One region of the Erwinia sp. AnSW2-5 genome, then DNA from elsewhere that is predicted to be linked to it. Evidence: predicted binding sites of a transcription regulator. Region 1 holds the regulator's gene; each other region holds the start of a gene.
The links. Region 1 encodes Fur, which represses iron uptake genes when iron is present. Its sites were predicted from a motif close to ATAATAATGAGAACNACTATCAA; they were not measured.

Region 1 (3,149 bases):
CCTGATGGTTTCAGGACCTTAGCACTCAGCGACAAAACCGGCAGCATTACTCATTTATCCGCTCACGACGGTCTGTTATCATTAGCGATATCTGCGAAAAAATCAGCAGTCACCATATCATTAAGATTCAAGAGGTTATTAAACTCATGGCACTCGTCGGCATTTTCTTTGGTAGCGATACAGGCAATACCGAAAACATTGCAAAAATGATCCAGAAGCAACTGGGGAAAGATGTTGCAGAAGTTCGTGATATTGCTAAAAGCAGCAAAGAAGACCTTGAAGCCTTTGATATTCTGCTGCTTGGCATCCCAACCTGGTACTACGGTGAAGCCCAGTGTGACTGGGATGATTTCTTCCCGACGCTGGAAGAAATCGACTTCAACGGTAAGCTGGTTGCGCTGTTTGGTTGTGGCGATCAGGAAGATTATTCCGAGTATTTCTGCGATGCAATGGGCACCATCCGCGACATCATTGAGCCGAATGGCGCAGTGCTTGTAGGCCACTGGCCTAGTGAAGGTTACAATTTCGAAGCCTCAAAAGGCATGGCAGATGATAACCACTTCCTTGGCCTGGCCATTGATGAAGATCGCCAGCCAGAACTCACCAACGAGCGCGTTGAAAAGTGGGTAAAACAAATTTCTGATGAACTTCAGCTGAAAGATATCATCGAAGCATAACCATTACCGCTTGATGTGGGAGCTATCTCACATCAAGCAAGTGGTTTTTCCTATAGAAGTAATAGATACATGTTTGTAACTTTCATCTACAAAACTGTACAATAACCCCATCGGTTACCCGCTTACTCAACACCTGCCCCATTCTTTGAGGACGTGAGTCGCCCAAAGAAGGGTAAGATGATGCAGATTGAAATGTTAACCCAACCTAATTCGGGCGCGCGCTTCCCTGGATGTAACGACACTTATCCTTACATTCCTCGCGGTTTCAGGCACCCCTTATGGTTTCCATTTCGGAGTATCAGTTCTATACTGAGACGCATTCATCTTTTAGCGTCGACCGATGTTCAGGGCTTTTCAGCCACTAAGTGACTAGCAAAGTAACAGGACAATATCCGCATGACTGACAATAACACCGCATTAAAGAAGGCCGGCCTGAAAGTCACGCTTCCCCGACTGAAAATTCTGGAAGTGCTTCAGGAACCAGAGGGCCATCATGTCAGTGCGGAAGACTTGTACAAACGCCTGATTGACATGGGCGAAGAAATTGGTCTGGCCACGGTGTACCGTGTGCTGAATCAATTTGATGATGCGGGGATCGTTACCCGCCATAACTTTGAAGGCGGTAAATCCGTTTTCGAACTGACCCAGCAGCACCATCACGATCACCTGATCTGCCTGGACTGCGGTAAAGTTATTGAGTTTAGAGACGAATACATTGAGGAACGTCAGCGTGAAATCGCCACGCGTCACGGTATCAAACTGAGCAACCATAGCCTGTATCTTTATGGCCATTGTGCTCTGGGTGACTGTCGTGAAGACGAGACTCTGCACGACAAGTAATCTGCACTGTTCAGTGTAAAAACCGGTGGCTTGGCCACCGGTTTTTTTATGCCTGCGTTATAGCGACGCCTCCCGGCTAAAACGCTGCCCATCCGCACTGACCGCACGGACCTGCACATCACCTTCTATGATGGGTGGATTCTGGCTGTCGTAATGCTGCCAACGCTTTCCACCATCCGTACTGAACTGCATCGCTACACCAGGGAAGGCCGTATTCGCTTCAAGTTTATCGCCCACGATACGAGCGCCGGGAACCGGCAAACGGTAGTGAACCCCGTGTTTATCCAATTTTTCCAACTCTCGCTGACCGAGAATATTCGCGAATCGCTGCCAGTCCTGGCGCAACGCCTTCTGGTCAACGAACTGCGTTTCACCACCACGGTACTCCTTACCTGCCTGATAATCCTGCTCCCAGGATGCACGGTGCCAGGCGCGTTCCGCTGCAGAGAACATCCGTGGATAGATCATATATTCCATATTGTCATCGGTTCGTACTGTCTCACTCCACAACTGAGCAGACATGCCTGCGGCCCCAGGCCAGGGTTTATCGGATTTCGCGTTGAAGAATTGGCCGTCGCGATCCACCGACGTTTCTGCATTTTGCGGCAAATTATCCGGCGCAAAGCTGAACATTTTACGCTCATCGCTAAAACGTGTTCCCCAGTAATACCCTCGCTCGAGGGGGTTCACCTCGTAGGGAAAATCCAAATAGGCATAATCGGGATTGGAAACAATCACCTGATAGCCTTTGTTTGCCCAGTCATTCACCGTGTCAAAACCGCCCCAGTACAGCGTATCCCAGAAATTGACTGCAACTTCAGGTGTGGCAAAGGCACGGGCATCCTGGGCATTTTTTAAACCATCCTGCCAGGCCTGCATGCGGTCAATACCCTGATCTTTGACTAATTTGCTGACCTTCAAAGCAAAATAGCTTGGAAGATGCTCCAGATCGCTCACCTTCCCTGATGCGATCATCGCCTGACAAGCATGGGATTTCGCCCATGGCCGATCCTCACGACTAAGATCGAGCTGACCCTTACCCGTTTCAGGATGTTTAATATCGGTATAGCCTGCGCCAAGACGAATATTTTTAGCCTCGTCTCCACCGAAGTGCCAGCTGCGCAGCGGCTGCCCGGCATCACGGTGCATCAATCTGACTTCGCTGATAATCTTATTCGCAAAGCGCAGTGATGAATCCAGACACGGGTTCAAATAACTCGTCCGGTCGTAAAGTTGTACTGAGGTGGTATTCGAGTTATCCCCCGGATCGACCAGCCGATATTCTGAGGCTTCTTTTGCTCGTCCTGCTTTCATCAGACGCTGGTAGCGAGCCTCCATAGCAACCACTGCCGCGCGAGCATGAGCAGGCATGTCCACTTCTGGCAGAACCTGAATACCGCGTGCTTCCGCATATTTCACGATGTCGATATAGTCCTGACGACTGAAGTAGCCGCTCCCGTTATTATCATTGAACGGTCCAGACCCAAGCTGCGGTAACAGACAACGTTGTTCTTTCAGATCGTGGCAACGTTGGCTTCCCACGTCGGTAAGCTCCGGCAGGCCAGGGATCTCAATACGCCAGCCTTCGTCATCCGTAAGATGGAAGTGGAAGACATTAATTTTCCAGGCAGC
Region 2 (3,149 bases), on a different contig from region 1:
CCTGAACCAGTACGGTGTTTATGTCCAGGATCAATTGGAGTGGAATAACTGGAACCTGCTGCTGTCAGGGCGTAATGACTGGTCGCAGGTGAGTAACAAGGACCTCACCACCGGGGGGGAAAACATCACTTATAATGACAGTGCGTTCACCGGGCGTGCCGGGCTGTTGTATGCATTCGATAACGGTATTTCACCGTATGTGAGCTATAGCACCTCGTTTGAACCGGTGCTGGAGCAGGCGGCGGCGGGTGCCGATCCGCTGAAACCAACGACAGGTGAGCAGACTGAAGTCGGGGTGAAATTCCAGCCGGTTGGCGTTAATGCGATGTTGACGGTCTCCTGGTTTGACATTAACCAGAAGAACGTGAGCACGTATAACCGTCTGACCAGTGCGTACGAGCAGATTGGTAAGGTTAATTCTCAGGGTATTGAGACAGAGCTTCATGTGCAGCCAACGCCGGAAATTAAGCTGACCACCGCTTATACCTACACCGATGTGGTGACCAAGAGCTCGACAGATGCCGATAAAGTTGGCCACAGCCCAAATGCTATCCCGCGTAATGCTGCTTCAGCCTGGGGGAGTTACAGCTTCCTCGATGGTGTGCTGAATGGCCTGACGGTGGGGACTGGCGTCCGTTATGTGGGCAAAGCACCGGGTGATGATATCGGCCAATACTATGTGCCGCATTACACCCTGTACGACGCGATGGTGAAATATGAACTGGGGCAGGCTGTTCCTGCGTTGAAAGGGACTACCGTACAGTTAAACGCGCAGAACCTGACGGATAAGCACTATGTGTCGTCTTGTGCGGGTCAGTGGGCCTGTTTCTACGGCGCAGGCCGGACCTTGGTTGCTTCGGTTAATTATCGCTGGTAATCCGTTTTAGCACGGCCATTATCATCCTTTAGCCATCCCAGACGGGGTGGCTATTTTTTTGTCTTATTGCTCCCGCCATTCCACTTCCCCCCTTTTTCTGACGCCAGTCTGTTTAGCCAAACTGTCATAAACCACACCATTTTTTTTCTTTATTTTACATGTTGTTACTTTTCGGTGTTCGTACCATTTATTTGTGTGGTAAGAAATGTTAATCCAAATGTTATTGAGAGTGATTCACATTTGCATTAGTATGCGTCGGGACTTCACTGGGATAAGTCGTAACTATACATTTAGTAAGGTTTTTTCTTCTCCAGTAGAGGGTGAGTTCGGGCGTTGATGATCCGTGCCATTCCTGAAGTCAGCTGCGGCCAATCAGTAAAGCTAATGGATTGGCGGGCTTAACGGTTTTTTTCGTAGACAAGGCTGTTTCAGACGAGATAACACATTATGTTGAAGAAGATGAAAACCCAGGCGCGCCCTGGTGTGGCAATACACTCTGGGAAGAACACCCTGCGCCTGCTGCTGGCGTCTTCACTGCTGGCGGCCCCGCTGGCACAGTCCGCCAGCGATAATACGCTGACGGTGACGGCCGAGTCCCAGGAGAGCGTCACGGGGCGCAATAGCGGCATTGTGGCGAAAGAGAGCGCGGCAGGCACCAAAACCTCAACCCCGTTGCGCAAAACCCCACAATCGATTTCAGTCGTGACGCGTGAGCAGATGGATGACCAGGCGGCGGCGTCGGTGTCCGATGCGCTGAGCTACACCAGCGGTGTGGTCACCAACTATCGCGGCAACTCCAACCGTAACGACGAAATTATCAGCCGTGGCTTCCGCTACGCGCCAAAACTGCTGGATGGTCTGCACTTCGGTCTTTCCAGCTCCAGCGGCGGAGCGGGGCAGGTTGATCCCTGGTTGCTGGAGCGTGTGGAAATGGTCCACGGACCGGCGGGTGTGTTATACGGCCAGGTCAGCCCTGGTGGCCTGGTGGTGATGACCAGCAAGCGCCCGACGGCCGAAACCCTCCGCGAAGTGCAGCTCAGCACCGGCAATCATCACCTGGGCGAAGCGGCCTTTGATTTTGGCGGCAAGCTGAATGATGACAACACGCTGTTTTATCGTCTGAACGGTGTCGCCAGCACCAAACATGAAAATGTGAAAAACAACAAACAGGAACGCGTGGCGATAGCGCCCGCCATCACCTGGCTGCCGAATGCCGACACCAGCTTTACCCTGTTAACCAGCTACCAGAACGACCCGAAAGCCGGATCGCGTAACTTCCTGCCGATGGCGGGGACGTTGCAAGAAGCCAGCACCGGGTATATCCCGTATGACTTCAATATCAACGACCCTAACTACTATGGTAATAAGCGGGAACAGGTCTCGATCGGCTACGAATTTGACCACAGTTTCAATGAAGCGCTGTCGTTCACTCAGAACCTGCGTTATACCCATCGCGATGAAGACTATAAATATATGGTCTATACCACCAGCCCAACCTTCAACGACCACACCATTGAACGTCGCCCGCAACATGAAACGGCGATGACCAATGAAGTCGGTGTCGATAACCACCTGAAAGGGCTGTTTGATACCGGTGATGTCGGGCATACCGTGCTCGGTGGGCTGGATTACCGCTGGAGCCGCGTTGCCAGTACCCTGTCGCGCCACACCTCTACCCAGTATCGCCTTGACTGGGCGGATCCTGTCCGTGTTGATGTGAATGAGGACGATTTTAGCACCAGCATTAACACCGTGAAGCAGCTGCATCAGGTTGGGGTATACCTGCAGGATCAGATGGAGTGGAACAACTGGAACCTGGTGCTGTCCGGCCGTAACGACTGGTCGCAAATCCGTACCATTGACCGCCTGAACGGTACGGATGTGAAAAACAATGACAGCGCCTTTACCGGTCGTGCCGGGCTGTTGTATGCCTTTGATAATGGTCTGTCCCCCTACATCAGTTACAGCACCTCGTTTGAACCGAACCTGAGCAATGGCGCACCGGGAACCGATCCGTTTAAGCCAACGACCGGAGAGCAGAGCGAAGTGGGGGTGAAATACCAGCAGCCGGGTTCCAACACCGTGATGACCGTGTCGGTGTTTGATATTACGCAGAAAAATATCACCTCGAACAACCCGGTGACCGGATACAACGAGCAGGTCGGTAAGGTTGACTCTAACGGCGTGGAAATGGAAATACATGCCCAGCCGTTGCCGGAAATCAAGCTGATGGCGGCTTATACCTATACCGATGCGGTCACCAAAGAGACTT
Region 3 (3,149 bases), on a different contig from region 1:
CGCGGCGGTAGGATAGAGCGTGCCTGCGCGTGGCAAGAAGTTACGCGAACCCGCTTTTGGGTCATTCTGGTAGCTGGTTAACAGGGTGAAGCTGGTGTCTTCATTGGGCAGCCAGGTGATGGCTGGCGCAATCGCCATACGCTGTTGTTTGCTGTCTTTCACAAACTCGTTCTGGGTGCTGGCAATGCCGTTCAGGCGGTAGAACAGGGTGTTGTCATCATTCAGCTTGCCGCCGAAGTCTACGGCAGCTTCACCATAGTGACGATTACCGGTGCTGAGTTGTACTTCATGAAGACTTTCTGCTGTCGGGCGCTTGCTCGTCATCAGAACCAGCCCACCAGGGCTGACCTGGCCGTAAAGTACCGATGCCGGGCCATGTACAATTTCCACTCGTTCTAACAGCCAGGGATCGAGCTGCCCCGCCCCGCCATTCTCAGAAGAGAGACCGAAATGCAATCCATCCAGCAGTTTTGGTGCGTAACGGAAGCCACGGCTAATCACTTCATCATTACGGTTAGAGTTACCGCGGTAGGTTGCCACCACGCCGCTGGAATAGCTCAGCGCATCTGCCACTGAACGCGCGTCCTGATCGTCCATCTGCTCGCGCGTCACCACGGAAATTGATTGCGGGGTTTTACGCAGCGGTGTGGCGGTCTTGGTCCCGGACGCGCTCTCTTTCGCGACGATCCCTTTGGTTGGCGCCGTGACGCTTTCCTGGGTCTCTGCGGTGACCGTCAGCGTATTTTCTGCTGCGGTGGCCGCCTGGGCAGCGGGTGCTATTAGCAGTGCTGAAGCCAGTATTAAACGCATCGTGTGTTGGTCAGAACGTACTGCAATACCTGGTATTGCCTGTTTTTTAATCTTGTTAAACATGTGCTGGTATCCCCTCTGAACAGATTTGCTGATAAAAAAAACCCGTTAAAACCCGCCAATGGTTAAGGAGAACTGATTGGCCGCGGTGAAGTTTAAGAATCACGTTTGCCACTACTTTCGTCGATTCTTCTGACCTTATTAAGAAAACCCTTATTTACGCATAACTTACAGGCTCTTAAGAAAGTTGCGACGCATCTTATTGCAAATGCAAACTATTCTCAATAGTATTTGTATTAGCGTATTTTACTGTAAGGGAGTCTAAAGTTCCTCCACTTGAGTAATTAAATGTAAATCAAGGAAAATTATCGTGACAACACGGCAAAGATTATGGCCGCTTCGTCAGCCTGCGGGTCGTGCAGCGCAGCTGCTGGCCGCCGATAACGTGGGTAAAGAGGACTGGTGGCAGCAGATTGCGCAGAACGGCACCCCACTGGTGGAAGAGGTGGCGAAAGGGACAGTCAGGATGAACTATTTCTGGCGTGACCCGGCGGGGGATGAAACCCGCTCAGCGATTCATCAGGTTTATGTGGACATTAACTGTGTGACTGACCACCACAGTCCTCAGCCTCAAAGCCTGCAACGACTGCCGGGTACTGATGTCTGGCACTGGTCAACGGAGATTGATGAACACTGGCGCGGCAGTTACAGCCTGATCCCGGTGAACGCGGACCAGCTCCCGCCTACTTTCAGCACCGATGACGACACTCGCCGCAAGCAGCAGCGTGAATGGTGGATCTCCCTGTTTCCGCTGGCGATTGCCGACCCGTTAAATCGCAGCTGTGCGCACCTCAACAGCCGTGGACACGCGCTGTCGGCCGCGCATATGCCCGCCGCCCCGGACCAGTCGGCCTGGCACGCACTGGACAGCGGGCGCCCGATTCAGCCCACCAGCCATCAGCTGCAACCGTTCACCTGGGACAGCGCCCTGCTGGGGAACCAGCGCCGCATCTGGCTTTATACCACCGGCAGCACGCCGACCCCGCAGCAGCGACCGCTGGTCATTTTACTGGACGGGCAAAACTGGGCTGGTGGGCAGCCGATCTACTCCGCGCTGCATGCCGAAACCGACAGCGGTCATCTGCCCGCCGCCTGCTGGCTGTTGATTGATGTGATTAACGGCGACTGGCGTGAAAAAGAGCTGCCCTGTCATGCCGAATTCTGGCAGGCGGTGCAGCAGGAATTGCTGCCGCTGGCGCGCAGTCGCGTTGAATTCAGTGAAGAGGCCGACCGCACCGTGGTCGCCGGGCAGAGCTACGGTGGCCTGGCGGCGATGTATGCCGGGCTGCACTGGCCTGAGCGCTTTGGTCGCATCCTCAGCCAGTCCGGCTCCTTCTGGTGGCCGAACTTCCGCCTGGTCACCCACTTTTCCGAAGCCGGAGATCAGGAGATGGGCTGGCTGACCGGACAGGTGATCAACGGGGAGCTGCCTGCCTGCCGCTTAACGATCTTCCTCGAAGCAGGTGATCGCGAAGGCGATATGGCCTGGGTCAATCAGCAGATCCGTCAGGCGCTGATCCCTGGCGGGCATGACATCAATTTTCGTATTTTCTCCGGCGGGCATGATGCCCTGTGCTGGCGCGGCGGGCTGCTGGACGGCTTACGCTGGCTGCTGGCCGATTTTATGACTCCTCCATATTCTGGCAAGAACAGGAAATGACAATGACCGAACAACAAAACCCCTTCGACGATGAAAGCCTCGACTTCCTGGTGCTGCTCAATGCACGCCAGCAATACAGCCTGTGGCCCGCTTTTTCCGACGTCCCTGCTGGCTGGCAGACCGTGAGCGGCCCGAACACCCGCGCTGAATGCATCCGTTACATCGAAGAAAACTGGCACGACATGCGCCCCGCCGCGTTGAAAACGGCGGGTTAGCCACGCGGCATTTGCCCATACCACCGCCCCAGGTGCTATGTCATCGCGTAGGGGCTGACCATCCCTTCCGGTCAGCCCGGGTCGACCGGAACAGAGGGTCGACCCCTACAAGAAAATTGCCAGGCGGGTTGACCCTGCGTGCTGTATTTACCTCTTACCGACAGGAATTGCCACCGTGTCAGAAGCTCAGATCACGCCTGGAATACAGGCCGAATTTACCGAATATCCGCTGGTTGCTGCGCAGCCGGGGATCTGGATCGCCGATCAGATCGCCAGCGCAGGAAACACCTTCGCCGTTGCCCACTACAGTGAACTGCATGGCGATATTGATCGCCCGATGCTGGATGCCGCCATCCGCCAGGCGATGTCCGAAGCCGATACCGTTCAGGCTACCTTTGGCCTCA

Region 2: the regulator Fur is predicted to act here: its motif matches at 1,101-1,123, upstream of ACFL9S_RS11765 (TonB-dependent siderophore receptor).
Region 3: the regulator Fur is predicted to act here: its motif matches at 1,079-1,101, upstream of fes (enterochelin esterase).

What each region holds. Positions count from the first base shown of each region.
Region 1 covers NZ_JBJGXA010000002.1:65,669-68,817, reverse strand. Annotated here, with positions in the region: gene ybfE (LexA regulated protein) at 1-5, shown strand, start outside; gene fldA (flavodoxin FldA) at 147-677, shown strand; gene fur (ferric iron uptake transcriptional regulator) at 1,074-1,517, shown strand; gene ACFL9S_RS01865 (family 20 glycosylhydrolase) at 1,575-3,149, opposite strand, start outside.
Region 2 covers NZ_JBJGXA010000012.1:132,880-136,028, forward strand. Annotated here, with positions in the region: gene ACFL9S_RS11760 (TonB-dependent siderophore receptor) at 1-877, shown strand, start outside; gene ACFL9S_RS11765 (TonB-dependent siderophore receptor) at 1,337-3,149, shown strand, end outside.
Region 3 covers NZ_JBJGXA010000012.1:129,291-132,439, reverse strand. Annotated here, with positions in the region: gene ACFL9S_RS11760 (TonB-dependent siderophore receptor) at 1-873, opposite strand, end outside; gene fes (enterochelin esterase) at 1,175-2,530, shown strand; gene ACFL9S_RS11750 (MbtH family protein) at 2,533-2,745, shown strand; gene ACFL9S_RS11745 (amino acid adenylation domain-containing protein) at 2,921-3,149, shown strand, end outside.